2 regions of the Streptomyces sp. NPDC048481 genome follow, and region 2 is predicted to be linked to the other one. Evidence: riboswitches for the same ligand, from Rfam matches in the RefSeq annotation. Region 2 holds a riboswitch; the other holds the start of a gene.
The links. Region 2 has a riboswitch for cyclic di-AMP ahead of ACGFSH_RS17390 (transglycosylase family protein). Riboswitches for the same ligand answer to the same signal wherever they lie in the genome.
Positions count from the first base shown of each region.

Region 1: it holds a riboswitch for cyclic di-AMP, as region 2 does, so the genes downstream of both, ACGFSH_RS28880 (peptidoglycan DD-metalloendopeptidase family protein) here and ACGFSH_RS17390 (transglycosylase family protein) in region 2, are expected to answer to the same signal.

Region 1 covers NZ_JBICXC010000012.1:6,231-10,822, forward strand. The annotation lists gene ACGFSH_RS28875 (alpha-galactosidase) at 1-1,793, shown strand, start outside; cyclic di-AMP (ydaO/yuaA leader) riboswitch at 2,062-2,255, shown strand; gene ACGFSH_RS28880 (peptidoglycan DD-metalloendopeptidase family protein) at 2,260-3,216, shown strand; gene ACGFSH_RS28885 (SGNH/GDSL hydrolase family protein) at 3,500-4,285, shown strand; gene ACGFSH_RS28890 (SIMPL domain-containing protein) at 4,440-4,592, shown strand, end outside.
Region 2 covers NZ_JBICXC010000005.1:92,819-97,410, forward strand. The annotation lists gene eno (phosphopyruvate hydratase) at 1-91, opposite strand, end outside; gene ACGFSH_RS17390 (transglycosylase family protein) at 452-1,165, opposite strand; cyclic di-AMP (ydaO/yuaA leader) riboswitch at 1,169-1,353, opposite strand; gene ACGFSH_RS17395 (transglycosylase family protein) at 1,559-2,626, opposite strand; gene ACGFSH_RS17400 (cytochrome P450) at 2,816-4,123, opposite strand; gene ACGFSH_RS17405 (nucleoside triphosphate pyrophosphohydrolase) at 4,366-4,592, opposite strand, start outside.

The sequences.
Region 1 (4,592 bases), on a different contig from region 2:
CCTTCGAGGCCCACGAGAGCGACGGCGACGAGCTGCGGCTGCGCTTTCGCGACGCCGGCCTCGCGCTCACCCTGCACTACCGGATGCGCGGCGACGTCGTCGAGCGGTGGGCCACCGTGCGCAACGAGGGCACACAGCCCCTGGAGCTGCTGCGCGCCGACTCGGCCACCTGGACCCTGCCGCTGCGCGACGCCTGGCGGCTGTCCCAGCTGCACGGCCGCTGGGCCGCCGAGTCGCGGCTGACGCGGTCCCCGCTCACCTACGGCGAGAAGGTCATCGGCAGCCGCCGCGGCCACACCGGACACCAGCACCTGCCCTGGGTCGCCCTCGACACCGACGCCACCGAGGAGCGCGGCGAGGTCTACGGCTGCGCGCTGGCCTGGTCCGGCTCCTGGCGGATCGCCGTCGCCCAACTCCCCGACGCGCGCGTGCAGATCACCGGCGGCGCCGGATACGACGACTCGGGCCTGCTGCGCCTCACCGCGGGCGAGGCCTTCACCACGCCCGTCTTCGCCGGGCTGTGGAGCGACGCCGGCTTCGGCGGGGCGAGCCGCGCCTGGCACGCCTACCAGCGCGCGCACGTCATCCCGGACGCCGAGCAGGACCGGCCGGTGCTGTTCAACTCCTGGGAGGCGACCTACTTCGACATCTCCGAGGAGCAGCAGGCGGCCCTCGCCCGGCGGGCCGCGGCGATCGGCGTCGAGCTCTTCGTCGTCGACGACGGCTGGTTCGGGGCGCGCACCGGCGACCACGCCGGACTGGGCGACTGGCACGCCAACCCCGACCGCTTCCCCCACGGGCTCAAGCCCCTCGCGGACCAGGTGCACGCCCTCGGCATGCGGTTCGGCATCTGGGTCGAGCCCGAGATGGTCAACCCCGACAGCGACCTCTACCGGGCGCACCCCGACTGGGTGCAGTTCCAACCGGGACGAAAGCGTACGGAGTTCCGCAATCAGCTCATGCTGAACCTCGCGCGGGAGGACGTCCAGGAGTACCTCTGGGAGCAGCTCCACGGGCTGCTCTCCAGCGCCCCGATCGACTACGTCAAGTGGGACTTCAACCGGTGCTTCACCGACGCCGGCTGGCCGGACGACGCCTATCCGCAGCGCCTGTGGGTCGACCACGTGCGGGCCCTGTACCGCCTGCTGGACCGGCTGCGGGAGGCCCACCCCGGCGTCGCCTTCGAGTCCTGCTCGGGCGGCGGCGGGCGCGTCGACCTCGGCATCATGAGCCGCACCGACCAGGTGTGGACCTCCGACAACACCGACCCGCTCGACCGGCTCGACATCCAGCACGGCTTCAGTCAGATCCATCCCGCGCGCGTCATGGCCGCATGGGTCACCGACAGCCCCAACGCCCAGCTCAACGGCAGGGTGAGCTCGCTGCGCTTCCGGTTCGTCAGCGCCATGGCGGGGGTCCTCGGCGTCGGCGGCGACCTCTCCGAGTGGAGCGAGGACGAACTCGCCGAAGCGCGTCGCTGGGTGGATCTCTACAAGGACATCCGGCCGCTCGTGCAGCAGGGCGACCTCTACCGGCTGCGCCCTCCGGCGGGCGGGCTGAGCGCCGTGCAGTACGTGCGCGGCGACGAGAGCGTCGTCCTCGCCTGGCTGCAGGCCCAGCGGTACGGCGAGCCCGTCCCCGCCCTGCGGCTGCGCGGACTCGACCCGACGGCGTCGTACGAATGCCGTGAAACGGGCGAAGTGCACCGGGGTGCGGTGCTGCTGCATCACGGACTGCGGACCGGGCTGCGCGGCGACCTCGATGCGACGGTTATCCGCCTGCGTCGCATCTGAGCTTTCTGTCCGAATTGAAGCCTTAGTTCCAACTCGCCGGGAAGTAAGGGAACCTGGAGCACCGTCACGTGAGCAGCGTCATATCGGTGACCGTACGTCGTGCGTCATGTTCACGTAATTCGCAGGGTTCTCCTGTGCCTTGAGGGGGAGAGAGGCACTTGTTTCACGCAGGGTGACGGGGGATGCCCGGCGGGGATCAAGAGAAACGCGTGAACCGTGCAACCTTCGCTTGTCTCCGTGCGTCCGGGTCGCTTACGTTCCACCCCAATCCGGACGGACGCCGAATCCTGCCACCGCCCGGATCCCGCACACTCACCCGTGCATGGCAGGAGCGGGGGACCCACAGGCACAACCGCCTGTTCCGGTTCCCGGAACAGGCTAGGGGTCAAGTCGCGCCTCGGCGCGGCCGGGCATCTCCAGCCCGCACCCGACAGCTCACCTCGCAGGCGCCGGAGAGGAATCCGTCATGCCCGCGAAGGGTAAGCACCGCCGTCCCAAGGCCCAGCGTCTCACCCGCTCCATAGCCGTCGCCGGAACGGGCGGAGCCGCACTCGCCCTGCCGCTGATGGGCGCCTCCGGCGCTCACGCCGCCACCCCCGGGTCGGTTGCGCAGACGTCCGCGCAGTCCGTCGCGCAGACGGCCCCGGAAAAGGCCGTCCAGGCCGCCGGGACGACCCGCAAGACCGCCACCGCGAAGACGTACACCGTGCGGTCCGGCGACTACCTCTCGAAGATCGCGGACGAGCAGAACGTCAGCGGCGGCTGGCAGCGGCTCTACCGCGACAACCGCGCGGTCGTCGGCGACGACCCGTCGCTGATCCACCCCGGCCTCCGGCTGTCGATCGGCAAGAAGGCCGCCTCCGGCGCCCACCAGCCGTCCGGCTCGTCGTCCTCCCGGTCCGCGGCCCCCAAGTCGCAGTCCGCCACGGGTTCGTCGAAGGCTTCGCAGTCCTCCGCGTCGAAGGCGCCGGCCTCCTCCTCGAAGACGACCCAGGCCGCCGAGAGCAACGCCGGCGGTTACGTCCTGCCGGTGTCCGGGGCCGTCGTCGGCACCCCGTACCACCAGTCGGGCAGCATGTGGTCCAGCGGCTATCACACGGGCACGGACTTCGTCGTCCCCACCGGCACCACCCTGAAGGCCGTGGGCGCGGGCACCGTCGTGTCCGCGGGCTGGGGCGGCGCGTACGGCAACCAGGTCGTCATCAGGCTCGCCGACGGCTACTACGCCCAGTACGCCCACCTCTCCCAGCTCTCGGTCTCGGCCGGCCAGACCGTGACCGCGGGCCAGCAGGTCGGCCTCTCCGGGGCGACCGGCAACGTCACCGGTCCGCACCTGCACTTCGAGATCCGCACCACGCCGGACTACGGCTCCGACGTGGACCCGATCGCCTACCTGCGCGCGCACGGCGTCTCCGTCGGCTGACCCCCCGGCAACCCCGCCTGACACGCAGCCGAAGGCCGGGCCCCACCGATCGAAGTATCCGGGGCCCGGCCTTCGTGCTGTCCGCACGCCACCGGTCCCGCACCGCGCGGAGCCGTCGCGGACCGACGGCGTCCCGGCGCGATCGCCTATTCCCTGGTTGGCAAATTCTTTAGGAGTGGCTTATCTCACCGACCGTCAACACCTGCCTACGGTCGCGTAAGTCACATTCGAAGGTGAATCATGAACTGCTGTGGCAGACGATTCGAAGAGTGACAACAGATCAGTGATCGGGTCGTACGTGGCGGTGGGGGACAGCTTCACCGAGGGCGTAGGCGACCCCGGCCCGGACGGGGCCTTCGTCGGCTGGGCGGACCGGTTCGCGGTCCTCCTCGCCGACCGGCGGCCCGAAGGCGACTTCGACTACACCAACCTCGCGGTCCGCGGAAAGCTGCTCGACCAGATCATGGAGGACCAGCTCCCCAGGGCCGTGGAACTCGCCCCGGACCTGGTCTCCTTCTGCGCGGGCGGCAACGACATCCTCCGTCCCGGCACCGACCCGGACGAGGTCGCCGAGCGCTTCGAGCGCGCGATCTCGGCCCTGAGCGCCGTCGCCGGCACCGTCATGGTGACCACCGGCTTCGACACCCGTGGCGTCCCCGTGCTCAAGCACCTGCGCGGCAAGATCGCCACGTACAACGGACATGTGCGCGCCGTCGCCGACCGCTACGGCTGTCCGGTGCTCGACCTGTGGTCCCTGAAGTCCGTCCAGGACCGCAGGGCCTGGGACGGCGACCGGCTGCACCTCTCCCCGGAGGGGCACACGCGCGTGGCGCTGCGCGCCGGCCAGGTCCTGGGCCTGGAGGTGCCGGCCGACCCGGAGCAGCCCTGGCCGGTGCTCCCGCCGCGCGGCACCCTCGAGGTGCGGCGCGACGACGTGCACTGGGCGCGCGAGTACCTCGTGCCGTGGATCGGCCGCCGGCTGCGCGGGGAGTCCTCCGGCGACCACGTGGTCGCCAAGGGCACGCTGAAGCCGGACGACATCAGGATGCGGATCTCCGCCGTCGCCTGACGGGCGCGACCGGCCGTCGGTCCCGGGCGGCCGGCCGCTCCACCAGTGAGGTGACCGGACGGGAGTGGCGTCCCCGCGCGCGCAGGGGCGGGTGCTGGGATGACCGCACCCGCCCCCCCCCGCTGACGTCCGACACCCCGAGGACCGGTCCCGCATGCCTCTTCCCCGTCGCTCCGTCGCCGCGGCCGTCGTCTGTCTGCTCGCCCTCGGCGTCCCGGTGCTCGGCGCGGCCCCGGCGCTCGCGCTCGCCGCCCGCCCGGCGGCCGCACCGCGGCCCGCGCACGCCGAGCCCACGCCCGTCCCGGGG
Region 2 (4,592 bases):
CGTCGAGGCCGACCTCGACCTCGACCGTGGGGTTGCCTCGGGAGTCCAGGATTTCCCGGGCTACGACGACGTCGATGGACGGCACGAGCATCTCCTTCTTGGGATGTGACGCTGGTTGTGCGGGGCCCCGCGGGCCATGACGGACCGCGACGGGCCTTGCGGCTAGAGCCTAACCGTCCCCGGGCCGTCGGCAGCCGACCGACCGTCCCGTGGACAGAGAGACCGTACCTATTGTTCACGCCCGGAACAAAGGGGGTGGCCGAGAAAGGCCGCCGGAGGCCCGCGGACGGGCGCCCGGACACAGAGAAACCCCGCTCCGGTGCGTACGGGGGAACACGCACCGGAGCGGGGAGCCCGTGGGGACGGGGGCGGCCCTCACCGGGTCCTCATGAGGCCCTCAGTGTGCGGGCCTCGGCCGTGGGGGCGCTGGGGCTCGCCGGGGAGCCGGCTGTCACTTCAGGTGCAGCTGCTGACCCGGGAAGATGAGGTTCGCGTCCTCGACGATGTCCTTGTTCAGCTCGAACAGCTTGTGCCAGCCGCCCTTGACCTTGTGCTTCTCGGCGATGGAGCTGAGGGTGTCGCCCTTGACGACCTTGTACTCGCCGTCGCCCTTCTTGACCTTCTTGCCGGTCGGGGTGGTGACCGTCTTGGACTTCTTGGTGGCGGCCGGGCGGTCGGTGGAGCGCGAGGCGCTCTGCTTCTCGGTCGAGCGGGCACTGGCGCCGCTGTCCGAGGAGTTGGAGGAGCTGGACGAACCGGAGGAGTTCGAGGAGTCGGAGCCGCCGTTGTACGAGGCGCCGGACAGGCCCGTGCCGCACACCGGCCAGGCGCCCTTGCCCTGGGAGGCGAGGACCTTCTCGGCGACGGAGATCTGCTGCGACTTGGAGGCCTGGTTGGCCTGCGCGGCGTACTGCGTGCCGCCGTACGCGGCCCAGGTGGAGGCGGAGAACTGCAGGCCGCCGTAGTAGCCGTTGCCGGTGTTGATGGACCAGTTGCCGCCGGACTCGCACTGGGCGACCGTGTCCCACTCGGAGGCGGTGGCGGCGGAGGCGTTGCCGGCCGCCATCAGCGGGGCGGCGATGGCGACACCGGTGACGCCGGCCAGAGCGGCGGCGCGGGTGGCCTTGGACGGACGACGGTGCTTGCCCTTGGCGGAAAACAGCATGGTGGATCCCCTCACCGACGCCTGCGAGGTGAGCTGTCGGGTTCGGGCCGTGTGAGTTGCCCGGCCGCTCCTCCGCGGAAGCGATGCTTCCCGGAGGGGCGGCTTCACCCCAAGCCGGATCCAGCCTCTACAGCCGGTCCCGGCACTTACCTTGGGTCCCCCGCTCCTGCCTACGGCGCTTGACGCGACGACTGTTCCCGGGCTGCCGCTGGCAGGATTCGGCGTTGCGACGGCCGGGGCTCGGGTTGCCGAGCGGCCTCGACCGTAGACACGTGATCCGCCGAATTTCAAAGACGATCAGGGCTTCTGAGACTCATCCCACACTTTCACCAAAGCGGACATTAGGCGCGAAGTGTGACGTGAACTCCCGCTGTATTTACCGGGTTTTGCGCCCTATTCGACCCCTGTGTCGAGCGTCTGACCGGGTGCGATGTCGCTCGGGTCGTCGCCGATGAGGCTCCTGTTCTCGGCGTACAGGGCACGCCATCCGCCGTCGAGGCCAAGGGAGTCGGCGATGGACGCGAGCGAGTCCCCCTCCTGGACGACGTAGGTGGCCGCGGCGTGCCGGCCGGCGGTGGCGGGGGCGGTGCCGCTCGGCGCGACGTCCGTGGCGCTCTTGGCCGTGTTCTCGTCGGCCGTGGGCCCACGGTGCCGGCCGGAGCCGAGGGAGCCGGTGTCGACGAGACTCCAAGAGCCCACCTCCTGGCCCGAATTGTCCGACTCGTTCACTTCCGGGGAGACCGTGGGCGATCCGTCGCCCGTAGCGCCCGCCCCCTTGCCCGCGGCGGAGCCGGTGGACTCGCCCGCGGCGGAGGAAGAGGCCGAAGGGGACGAAGAGGACGAAGCCGAGGAAGAGGAGGAAGCGGACTCCGAAGGCGAACCGGTGGGATCGGTGGTCGAGTCGGACGAGTCGGACGATCCGCCCGCGCCGGACGAGCCGTCACCCGAACCGCCGGAGGAGCCCGTCGAGTCCGACGAGCCGGAACCGGACGATCCGGACAGCCCCCGGGACAGATCGGACAGTCCGGAGGAGGCCGAGCCGGAGGAGTCGTCCGCCAGGCCCGTGTCCACGGGCAGCGCGCCGTTCGCCTTGGTGAGACCGGACGTCAGCCCGCAGGTCCCCCACGCGCCGATGCCCTGCGCCGCGAGCACCTTCTGGGCCACCGCGATCTGCTGGTTGCGGCTGGCCAGGTCGGGACGGGCCGCGTAGTCGAGCCCCCCGTACGTCTCCCAGTCCTTCTGGCTGAGGCTCAGACCGCCGAACTCGCCGTCACCCTTGTCGGCGCTCCACGAGCCGCCGGTCTCGCACTGCGCCACCTTGTCCCACACCGTGCCGTCGGCGGCGCTGGCGCCGGAGGCGGCCAGCAGCGGGATGGCGATGGCCGAACCGGTCACCCCGGCCGCGACGAGGAGGGCCGGAGCCTGACGGGGGCGACGGTGCCGACCGTTCCCGGAGAGCATGCGAGGGCCTTTCTCTGGACAGCAGTGACCGGCGCGACGTCCGAGACCGGCCCGTCGCGCTGACGAGTGAACGTATAGGCAGACGATCACTTGTCACAAGTTCATGCCGCGCAGATCACGTGAAGATCACAGAGTTGAGGACCGGTCACGTTTGCTCCGTCGAACGGTCACACTCCGGCTGACTTTCGCTCAGATCCGGACCTGTCCGGTGCCGGAGCGTTCCGGGGCGAACTCCACCGGCAACGTCCGCAGCCCGCGCATGATGAGCCCGCCCCGCCACCTCAACTCGGCCGGATCCGCCGCCAGTCGGAGGTCTGGCAGCCGCGTGAGGAGAGTGGCGAGCGCGGTCCGTCCCTCCAGCCGGGCCAGCGGCGCACCCAGGCAGTAGTGGATGCCGTGGCCGTAACCGAGGTGCTGGTTGTCACGGCGGGACAGATCCAGCACATCGGGATCCGCGAACCGCGCGGGATCGCGGTCCGCCGCCGCGAGGACGACGAGGACCGGGTCGCCCGGCGCGATGTCCTGCCCGCCGATCCGCAGCGGCTCGGTCGCGAACCGCCACGTCGCCAGTTCCACGGGCCCGTCGTAGCGCAGGAGTTCCTCGATGCCCGTCTCCAGCAGGGTGGGGTCGTCATCCCCGGCGAGCGACCTCTGAAGGCGCGCACGCTGCTCGGGGTGGGTGAGGAGGGCGTAGGCGCCGTTGCCGATGAGGTTGACCGTCGTCTCGAAGCCCGCGAACAGCAGGATGAACGCCATGGCCGCGGCCTCGTTCTCGGTGAGGTGCTCACCGTGGTCGGAGGCGCGGATGAGGCCCGAGATGAGGTCCTCGCCCGGCGCCGGCCGGGCGGGCAGCTCCGCGCGCTTGCGGTGGATCAGCTCCAGCAGATACCCGCGCATCTTCTTCACCGACCGCGCGACCCCGCCGCGCGGCCCGCCGCCGTGCCGGATCATCATGCCCGCCCAGTCCCGGAAGTCGTCCTGGTCCTCGCGCGGGACGCCCAGCAGGTCGCAGATGGCGTAGATGGGCAGCGGGAAGGCGAAGTCGTGGATCAGGTCGGCCTCGCCCCGCTCCGTGAACCGGTCCAGCAGCTGATCGGTCAGCTCCTGCACCCGGGGCGCGAACTCGGCGACCCGGCGGGGCGTGAACGCCTTGCTGACCAGGCGGCGCAGCCGGGTGTGGTCGGGCGGGTCGATGTTCAGCAGATGCGTCATCAGCTCGGCCTTGCGCTCGCCGGGGATGCCCGTCTTCCCCTTCGCGTGCGCGGGCTCGTCGTGGTGCGCCGGATTCTTCGACAGCCGCTGGTCGGCGAGAGCCTCCTTCGCGTCGGCGTACCGCGTGACCAGCCATGCCTCGACACCGCTGGGCAGTCGCGTGCGATGCACGGGCGCGTGCTCGCGCAGCCAGGCATAGGCCGGGTAGGGGTCGGTGGCGAACTCCCAGGTGAACAACTCGGGAGCGGGCGGGACGTCGGCCTGGGGGCGGGGCGGGTTGGTCACTCCACGACGGTAGCCGGACACCGGAGGACGCGTTCCGTCAGGCGGGGGGCGAGCGAGGACGCGTTCCGTCGGGCGGGGGTGGCAGGGGCGAGCGAGGAGGCGGGCGGGGCGAACCGCGGGTCGGCGTGGGGCGGGCCGGGCAGGCGGCGGGAAGTGGTCAGCCACCGCACGCTCGCCCCGCACGCTCGGCCCGCGCCGCCGCCCGCCCGCTCGGCCCGCCGCGGGCGCGAAGGGCGGCCGTGCTACTCCTGCGGTATGCCTTCGGTGGCGCGGATCGCGTCGCGGTAGGCGCGGGCCGCCGCGCGGAGCGCCGCCTCGGGGTCCACGCCCTCGGACTCGGCGCGGGCGGCGAGGGCGAGCAGTTCGTAGCCGATGCCGTCGGCGGCCGGCAGTGCCACGTCCAGTCCAGCCGTCCGGGCGCGCGCCACCAGCTTGGTGGCGAGGGCCAGCCCGGGCTGATGGAGGGGGA